Regions from separate parts of the Shewanella sp. SM69 genome, predicted to be linked through region 2. Evidence: predicted binding sites of a transcription regulator. Region 2 holds the regulator's gene; each other region holds the start of a gene.
The links. The regulator sigma-54, encoded in region 2, starts transcription at its own class of promoters, with help from an activator protein. The targets are predictions, from matches to a motif close to GTTGGCACGNNNNTNGNNT.
Positions count from the first base shown of each region.

Region 1: a site for sigma-54 is predicted at 1,677-1,695, ahead of L5M37_RS03215 (DUF1328 family protein). Genes of this name have one in related genera too.
Region 3: a site for sigma-54 is predicted at 1,511-1,529, ahead of fliD (flagellar filament capping protein FliD). Genes of this name have one in related genera too.

Region 1 covers NZ_JAKKRV010000001.1:709,671-712,956, reverse strand. The annotation lists gene L5M37_RS03225 (diacylglycerol kinase family protein) at 1-1,056, opposite strand, end outside; gene L5M37_RS03220 (hypothetical protein) at 1,201-1,395, opposite strand; gene L5M37_RS03215 (DUF1328 family protein) at 1,419-1,595, opposite strand; gene pfaD (eicosapentaenoate synthase subunit PfaD) at 1,951-3,286, opposite strand, start outside.
Region 2 covers NZ_JAKKRV010000008.1:49,372-52,657, forward strand. The annotation lists gene lptA (lipopolysaccharide transport periplasmic protein LptA) at 1-438, shown strand, start outside; gene lptB (LPS export ABC transporter ATP-binding protein) at 435-1,166, shown strand; gene L5M37_RS12425 (RNA polymerase factor sigma-54) at 1,274-2,752, shown strand; gene hpf (ribosome hibernation promoting factor) at 2,781-3,068, shown strand; gene ptsN (PTS IIA-like nitrogen regulatory protein PtsN) at 3,071-3,286, shown strand, end outside.
Region 3 covers NZ_JAKKRV010000020.1:46,021-49,306, reverse strand. The annotation lists gene L5M37_RS20695 (flagellin) at 1-207, shown strand, start outside; gene L5M37_RS20690 (flagellin) at 428-1,246, shown strand; gene fliD (flagellar filament capping protein FliD) at 1,550-2,896, shown strand; gene fliS (flagellar export chaperone FliS) at 2,910-3,286, shown strand, end outside; gene L5M37_RS20675 (hypothetical protein) at 3,259-3,286, shown strand, end outside.

The DNA of each region.
Region 1 (3,286 bases), on a different contig from region 2:
CGCCTGAGAGATAGGAATAAGCTTACTGCCTAAACCAAAGAGGGCATGGCTGAGGGCATTAGTTGTGCCAAGAGGAATGATGCCTAAGACGATATCTGTATCGACGATTTGAGAGGCCACTTCAGTCACTGTACCATCGCCACCACAGGCGATAATGATATCAGCGCCTGCATTACGGGCTTGCTCGGCGAAGACATTTGCGGTTTCGTCTGCTGTTGTGAGTTTTAAAGTCAGGTCAAAATAGGCTTTGAGTTCATCTTGGATTTGCTCGCTGTATTCTTGCCATTTCCCGCCACCAGAAACTGGGTTGGCGATAATCCACGCCACTTTGTGGATGTTAATTTTCCCTTGACTGGGCATGCGATCGAGCGCGCGTAATTGCCATTTGTTTAAGCCAGCGGTTTTGCGGATTTGCTTTATCTGCTGCAGTACTTCGGCGAAGTGCTGTTGTTTATCTTTACAAACCAAATAAGCGGCGAGTACCAGCACTGAGCGGCCACGACCCATAGCACAGTGGATGAGTACCTGTTTATTGGCGCGCACTTGGCGGTGCAGCCAGTTAACGGCTTGATTGAGTTGGGCGCTGGTCGGTACGCTATGGTCGAGGATGGGAATATTTAAATACTCGATATGATCCTCAAATTGCGACCAATCTAAGCCATCAAATTCAGCGGTGACATCCAGAATGGCAGTGATCTTATTGGCTTTAATCTTTTCCAGATCTGCGGAAAAGAGTCTACAGCCGAGATACAGATGTTCATCAATCCTTTGCATGGGCGGTACTGAATCGTATTTTCTGGCCCAGTGGTTATAGAGTCGACTGCCTAATAAAAAGGGAATAAAACCCCAACGAATATACCAAGGGATAGTGCCATCTTGGCGTTTTCTAAAAATACTGGCGAGATTAAACCAATAGGCTGAACCGACTAAAAATAGTGACAGACTTGTCCATGCACAAATGAAAGTGAGCAGGGGAGAAGTGTCTGTTACTGCAAAATAGGCTAACAATACTGCACCTGCAGTGTACAAATATTTGATGTGGATCTTCGTTAGCATGCAAGTCCTCCAATGCCATTGTTCTTGGTTAAAATCGTTGCACTTGAATGGATAGATGTCGAGATGAGAGATGCAGAAATGAGCGAGTCTAAACCAAAAGGGTGGCAGTAGACGAGTCTATTGCCACCCTAAAGTCAGGTTTGTTTAGCACTTAGTATCTTTAGCTTTAACACCTTCTTTGACTTCTTCACAGGCATCTTCGATGGCGTTACCTGTATCAGTCATTACTTCATCGATTTTTTCGCCCGCGTCTTCGGCTTTGTTATCACTACAGGCCGTTAAACCTAGGGCGAGTAATAATGCGAATGCTGCACTTGTCATCAGGGTAAATGGTTTCATATCTATCTCCTTTTCTAAAAAAATTATAGTCGCGGTGATTTACCCTTAAGGGCATTGATCAGCAGAGAAATCACTAATAACACAATAAATATGAAGAAAATGATTTTCGCTATTCCCGCCGCTGCGCCAGCAATCCCAGCAAATCCTAACAACCCGGCAATCACGGCAACAACTAGAAATACTAATGTCCAACCTAGCATAATAACCTCCTGCCCTTGTATTAATCCTTCTCATGACCGTTTGTGTCACTTGTAAGGTAACGGCTAATGGCTCTTACTTGATTGCGATCTTAATGCCAACTTTAAAAATTTTAAGTAGTTAATTGATTTTAAATATAATTTAAATCATTTTATTTAAAATGGTGTGAGTGAATTAAAAGAGGGGTAGGCAATTTTTACCTAAGCTTCGGTAAGAGTTTCAGCCTAATACGTTGAATCAAAGACTGTGAGCTGATGTCGTTCATAAGTAAAGACAAATAAAAGCCGACACTGTGAGTTTGTGTCGGCTTGAAGATATTATGATCTTATAATACAAGATGATATGAGCTAAATACGTTTAAAAACGATTTAATGGTTTCCAGCGTTGCAGGCTAACTGGAATGCTCGCGCCTTGGGATAACAGCAGGTTAATGCGGGATTGATATGCTGCGCCCACCATTAAATGTTTGGCTAAATCCACCGCATTACGGGCCTTATAGTCATCTAAATAACTGCCTTTCGCCCACGCATTAAATGCACCGAGCGCTGGGCCTGCCCAGATTTGGTAATCCATTTCGCGGCCAACTTCACCTGTGTTTGACCAGCGGCTCGACAGACCCAAATACCAGCGGAAAATCAGTGCCATCTTACGTTTGGGGTTATCCAGTGCGCGCTCGATTTGCTTAGGATCGCGCTCGTTAAAGTGGGCTACTGTGCCAGCCCAAATGTCATCGAGTGATGAGCGGAACACTTGCTCTTCGAGTTTTTTACGCTCGTCCGCAGGGATGGCATCAATCGAATCGTAACGGGTGTAGATCTCATAAAGCTTATTGGCGCGCATCGGGAACAAAGTACCGCGCTTAACCACTTGTAATTTCACGCCCATTTCGAACATATCGGCGGCAGGCGCCATAGTCACATCGGCCATTTCTGTGGTGGCGAGTAACTTACGGGTGTGTTCACTCGCGCCCGCTTCGACGCAAGCTTGGTTGATAGAACCTGTGACGATGAATGCCGCACCCATGTTGAAGGTGGCTAATGCTGCATCGGGAGTGCCGACACCGCCGCCAGCACCCACACGGATAGGCGTTTTGTATTGATACTTAGTTTGGATTTCATCTTTAAGCGCCAAAATCGTCGGCAATAGCGTCACTAGCGGGCGATTGTCGGTATGGCCGCCTGAGTCGGCTTCGGCTGTGATGTCGTCTGCCATTGGCACGAGTAATGCCATCACCATTTGTTCTTGGCTGATAAGGCCGTCACTCACTAATTGCTGGAGGATTTTGGCTGGCGCTGGCTCCATAAACTTAGTCGCGACTTCGGTGCGGCTGATTTTGGCTATGACTTTGTTGCCAATGACTATCTCGCCATGTTCGTCGCGGCTCAAACCCGCCGCGCGGTAATAGACGATTTGTGGCGTTAAGCCTAAAAATGCCGAGGCTTCGACCGTGCGCACTTTATGTTTTAAAAACAGCTCAACGCTGCCGCGCTCTAATGCGGGCTCGCTTGGACTGTGAATTAAGTTAAAAGCATAAGGACCATTGGGCAGTGCCGCTTGAATGCGGGTAATGGCCGCTTCAACACGGGATGGAATTAACCCCGCCGCGCCAAATGAGCACAAAATGCCCGCTTGGCCAAGGGCGATAACCAGTTCTTCCGAGGCAATACCGTTAGCCATAGCGCCAGCGTAGTAA
Region 2 (3,286 bases):
GATATCAAAAACAACCAGATCATCTTCTTTGGTCCAGTTGAAGTTACCCAAGGCTCAATAAAAATCCAAGCAAATGAACTGCGTGCATTTTCCGCTGAAGGTGAAAATAGCAAAACTTTGGTCGCCACAGGCAACCCTGCTACGTATAGCCAAATATTAGACGATGGTCGCCCAGCATCGGCAAGCGCGAAAGAAATTCGTTACGATATGGCAAGCCGCACCTTAACACTGAAAGGTATGGCGTCATTAGATCAAGCAGGTAGCCAAGTTACAGGCAATTTAATCCGCTATAACATGATTCAACAGAAATTGATGGCCGAGAGTACTGGCAGTGGTGACGATCGCGTGATCACTATTATTCAGCCTGAAAACTATCAAGATGATGCTAAATCAGACGCTCCGGCGGATAAACCTGTAAAAAAGCAGGACTCTAAATGACCCAAATCACCTTAAGAGCACAAAATCTGGCAAAAAGTTACAAGAGTCGCCAAGTGGTTAAAGACGTCAGTCTGACGGTAAAAACCGGTCAAGTCGTTGGCCTACTCGGTCCAAACGGTGCCGGTAAAACCACGACCTTTTACATGGTTGTCGGGCTAGTGAAGAGCGATAAGGGGCATATCTTTATCGACGATGATGATTTAACCGCAGATCCTATGCATCTGCGTGCCCGCAAAGGCATAGGTTACTTACCGCAGGAAGCCAGTATCTTTCGTAAGCTAACTGTTCATGACAACATCATGGCCGTACTGCAAACTCGTAAAGAACTTAAAAACGAAGAACGAGAAGAAGAACTAGAACATCTGCTCGAAGAGTTTCATATCACCCACATCCGTGACAGCCAAGGCATGTCATTGTCGGGTGGCGAACGTCGTCGCGTCGAAATTGCGCGGGCTTTAGCCGCTAATCCTAAGTTCATTTTGCTCGATGAACCGTTTGCCGGCGTCGATCCTATTTCGGTTATCGACATCAAGAAGATTATCGAACAACTCAAAAGTCGCGGCCTTGGCGTACTGATCACAGACCATAATGTCCGCGAGACATTAGATGTATGTGAACATGCTTATATTGTGAGTCACGGAAACCTGATTGCCGAAGGAACTCCAGCAGAGATCTTAGACAATCAGCAAGTTAGGGCTGTGTACTTAGGTGAACAATTCAGGCTATAGTTAATCGAGCGAAGCCAATGGAGGCAATTTATACCGCCATTGGGCTTCACTCAAGATAATAATAAGCGACCTCATCTAACAATAATAACGTAGGGATCAGCGGTAACATGAAAGCGTCACTCCAGCTCAAACTGGGTCAACAGTTAACCATGACGCCACAACTACAACAGGCTATACGTCTGTTGCAACTGTCGTCACTGGAACTGCAGCAAGAGATCCAGCAAGCATTAGATTCTAATCCCCTTCTCGAGCTGGAAGAGGAGCAATTCGACGCCACTAAAAACCCTGTAAACCAAACGCTATCCGATACGGATTTCAGTGAATCTAGCACTCTGCCACCAGAAAAAGACAGCTCCACCATAGACACGGCAGAGTCGCTAACCAAAGAATCCATGCCCGATGAGCTCCCCATGGACACCACATGGGATGAAGTGTTTACCGCCTCCCCAAACTCAGGCCCCGGCGGCAGTCGTGAAGACGATATGCCCTTCCAAGGCGAGACCAGTGAAGGTTTGTACGAACACTTAGAATGGCAAAAAAACCTCACGCCGTTTTCTGAAACCGATTTAGCCATTGCCACCGCCATTATTGATGCCATCGACGATCAGGGCTATCTCACCCAAAGCACTGAAGAAATTCTCGAAGCCATGGGCAATCCTGAAGTTGAGCTTGACGAAGTCGAAGCCGTACTCAAGCGTATTCAGCATTTTGATCCCATAGGCGTTGCCGCCCGCGATTTAAGTGAATGCCTGTTGATCCAACTGTCGCATTTCGCCGCTGATACTCCCAACCTAGAAAACGCCCGTATGCTGATCAAAGATCATTTAGATCTGATCGCCGCCCGAGACTTTAGGTTATTGATGCGTAAGACTAAATTAAAAGAGGATGAATTAAGGGATGGTATAGCACTTATCCAAACTCTCAATCCTCGCCCAGGTTTGTTGATCACACCCAATAATGACGAATACGTTATCCCAGATGTGTCTGTGTCGAAGAAAAATGGCCGCTGGGTCGTTGAGCTTAATCCTGACTGCATGCCCAAAATCAATGTAAATCAACATTATGCTTCTATGGCACGCAGCACAAAAAACCAAGCCGATAGCCAATTTATTCGCGGCCATCTGCAAGAGGCTAAATGGTTTATTAAGAGTCTAGAAAGCCGTAACGACACTTTGCTTAAAGTTGCTAATTGCATAGTGCAATATCAGCAAGGTTTCTTTGAGTATGGTGAAGAAGCCATGAAGCCTATGGTGCTTAACGATATTGCTGAAGCGGTAGAAATGCATGAGTCCACCATCTCACGGGTCACAACTCAAAAATACATGCATACCCCTAAGGGACTTTTTGAACTAAAATACTTCTTCTCTAGCCACGTCGGTACTGACGATGGTGGTGAGTGCTCATCCACAGCAATCAGAGCCTTTATAAAAAAACTGGTGGCAGCGGAAAACCAGAAAAAACCATTAAGCGATAGTAAGATGGCACAACTTCTGGCAGAACAAGGGATCAACGTAGCCCGCAGAACCATTGCGAAGTACCGAGAGGCTATGCTTATTCCACCTTCTAATCAGCGTAAAAGTTTATAACCTACAGTGGATATCGGAGGACGTTTCTATGCAAATAAACCTAAGTGGACACCATGTCGAAATTACCGAATCGTTACGTGCATATGTAGAAGAAAAGTTTTCAAAACTTGAACGCCATTTCGAACAGATCAATAATGTGCACGTTGTGCTCAATGTTGAGAAAATGCAACAGATTGCTGAAGCGAGAATAAACCTCATAGGTGGTGAAGTTTTTGCAACTTCAGAGCATGCTGACATGTATGCCGCTATAGACGCCCTGATTGACAAGCTTGACCGTCAGGTTATTAAACACAAAGAGAAGTTAACAAAACACTAATAATGGAACTTTGTACCATACTGCGGCCGGAGTGCACTACCTGCGCCACTCCGGGCAGCAAGAAAAAGGTACTGGAACTCATCAGCGACTTAGTCGCTGCCCAGTACCCGACCCTCTCATCTCAAGAGATATTCGAAAGCCTAGTGGCGCGCGAAAAGATGGGGAGCACAGGTATAGGTAACGGCATCGCCATTCCACATGGTCGACTAGCCGATATA
Region 3 (3,286 bases), on a different contig from region 2:
GCCAACATTAACCGTCTTGGACATACTGCAGCTAACCTTGCCAGTGTGACTGAAAATACCAAAGCTGCCGCTGGACGTATTATGGATGCCGATTTCGCGGTTGAATCTGCCAATATGACCCGCAATCAATTATTAGTTCAAGCGGGTACAACGGTACTGTCTTCTGCTAACCAAAATACAGGTTTAGTGATGGGGCTACTGCGTTAATTACGCCGAATTGAGTTAGTTTTAAGTGCCAGTAAGCTTAGCTTGCTGGCATTTTTTATGGCGTTTTGTGGATGCCATTTAAGTCTGTTTTTATAGAGGTGATCCCATCTATTTTTAAATAAGTTTTAGTTTTGCGCTGTTGCTGTCGCCTTACTTAGTTATGGAGCTATACCGAGATTCAGGCATAGCCAAGATAACTGTTTTTTCTAGGAGAGCTGATATGTTAGGTGTTCACACTAATTACGCGTCAATTGTTGCACAAGGTGCTGTTAATAAAAGTAATAATCTATTAACTAATGCTATGGAGCGTTTGTCGACGGGTTTACGTATCAATAGCGCATCTGATGATGCAGCGGGTTTGCAAATTGCTAACCGCATGAGCGCTAACGTAAAGGGCATGGAAACGGCTTCACGCAATATTTCTGATGCGACCTCTATGCTGCAAACTGCTGATGGTGCGTTAGAAGAATTAACGACCATTGCTAACCGCCAGAAAGAATTGGCGACTCAAGCATCAAACGGCGTTAACTCTACAGCAGATTTAAAAGCGTTGGATGATGAGTTTAAGCAATTAAATGCAGAAATTACCCGTATTGTAGAAAATACAACCTATGCGGGTAATAACTTATTTAAAGATGCTACTGATGGTGTACTCGTCAAAGGTGTGACCTTTCAGATTGGCTCGGATGGAGCTGAGCAAATGTCTGTTACCTTAGGTGCTATTGATAAGACAGTTACTGGTGATTTGTTGACTTCTGCAGCCGCCAATACGGCTATCGGGGCTGTTGATACCTTCTTGGCTAAAGTGGGGACAGAACGTTCAACCTTAGGTGCCAACATTAACCGTCTTGGCCATACTGCGGCTAACCTTGCCAGCGTAACTGAAAATACTAAAGCCGCTGCCGGCCGTATTATGGATGCCGATTTCGCGGTTGAATCTGCCAATATGACACGTAATCAATTATTAGTTCAGGCGGGTACAACGGTACTGTCTTCAGCTAACCAGAACACGGGTTTAGTCATGGGTCTATTGCGTTAATGCTATTGGGCAAGTGATGTCATTGGTCACGGCTAAAATGCCAGTTAGTTGCGCTGACTGGCATTTTTATTTTAGCCACGGTTTATGTATTGGTCGGTAGTCGCTAAACCCGAGATTGAAACCTATAAGGTTCATGTTTTAGTGGGTAATTTTCGATAACACAAAGTGGAAGATGGTTTTCCTGTTTAAGTGTTCATGCGGAAGTATTTAGCTGTGTTTGGGCCAGTTAATTATTTAATTTTATTTAAAAACAGTAACTTGTTTTTTGGCATGCGTTTTGCTCTAGAACGAGTGGAGGTAGTCATGATTTCAGGTATGAATGCAGCACAATTTGCTCAGCAACTGATTGGCGCAGATCGCGCAGGTAAAGATACGCTTTACAAAGGCAAGCTAACTGCCAGCAAAACACAGTTAGATGCCTATACATTGCTCGAAAATAATATGAAGAAGATGGCCACTAAGCTGAGTGAAATGGGTGGCGATGCAGCTAAAGGCAAAATTGCTACGGTTACGGGCGAGAATGCGACCGCGACAGTTAAATCTGATGCGCCTAAGGGCAACTATGATTTGAGCGTGCATAAACTTGCGCAAGCGCATCAACTGACTAAAGCCTATTCCTCTGAAAGTGAATTGTTGCCAACGTCGGGCATTATCAGTATTCAAGTCGGTAGTGATCCGACTAAGCGCATGGAAATTGATTTGGCAACGGTTAATGGCGGTGCGGCTATTTCTGTGTCTCAGTTACGCGATGTGATCAATAAACAAGTGGGTAATCCTGGTGTACAAGCGTCATTAGTGCGCACAGGTAACCAAATCGAATTTATGCTGTCTTCAAAGGAATCGGGTGTCGCGAATCAAGTGAAGGTAGAGTTTAACGGTGCCGATTGGGGTATGACAGAACGTCGTGCAGCACAAGATGCGGAACTCACATTAAACGGTATCAGTATTACCAGCAGTAGTAACTATCTAGAAAATGTTGTTGATGGTGTCAGCCTCGAATTAGTCAAGGTGCATGCGGCTGGTGAAAGCAGCATGATTAAAGTCACAGACGATTTTGAAGCGAATAAGAAAGCGGTTAAGGATTTTGTCGATTCATTTAATTCTTTAATGACGCAAATTAATCAATTAACTCGTTCTATGGGCGTTAAAACCTCTGACTCTGGCTCTTCCGATAAAGATAAGGAAGACAAAAGCACTGCAGTGAGTGAAGCGCAAATTGGTGTGTTGAAGGGGGATACCTCTATTCGCCTTCTCCAGTCTAAATTACGTGATTCTGTATTTGCAACGGCTGCTAATGGCATGCGTTTGTCTGATATCGGGATTGAGATTGGACGAGACGGAAAACTAAAAATTGATGATGCTAAGCTGACCGATAGCTTTAAAAGTGATCCAGAAAAAGTACAAGCTATGTTTACTGGTCCTGACAGTTATATCAAAAGCATAGAAAAGACCCTAAAACCTTTTACACAGTTCAATGGCTATATCGATCAAAAGCAGGAAGCGCTAAATAAGCAGATTAAAAGTGTGAATGACAGTATGGCGCGCCATGATTATCAGATGAATCAAAAGTATCAGATTTATTTAACCCAGTTTACGGCAATGGAATCCACCATTAATCAGTTTAATTCCGCAAGTCAGTTGTTTTCATAGGAAGCAGTAAAAAATGTTAAATGAGTACGATCCATTTAATGCCTACAAGCAAACCGCTTTAGATGCACAAGTAGCGGCAGCAACAACCCATGACATGGTGCGTATGTTACTTGATGGTTTATTGGAAGAACTAGAGCGGACCGCTGGCCATATGGAATACCAAAGGTTTGAGGCGAAAGGAATGAGTATCCATAAGTGCCTTAATATCGTGCATGGCTTGGACTCTATGCTTGACCTTGAAAATGGTGGTGAGGTTGCCGTGAGTTTACATCGTCTCTATGACTTTTGTAGCCGTCAGCTTGTCAGCGCCAGTGTCGAAAACAGTGCTGAAGCGCTAGTTCCAGTGACTCAGGTGATTACGAATGTCAGAGAAGGATGGACAAATCTCAA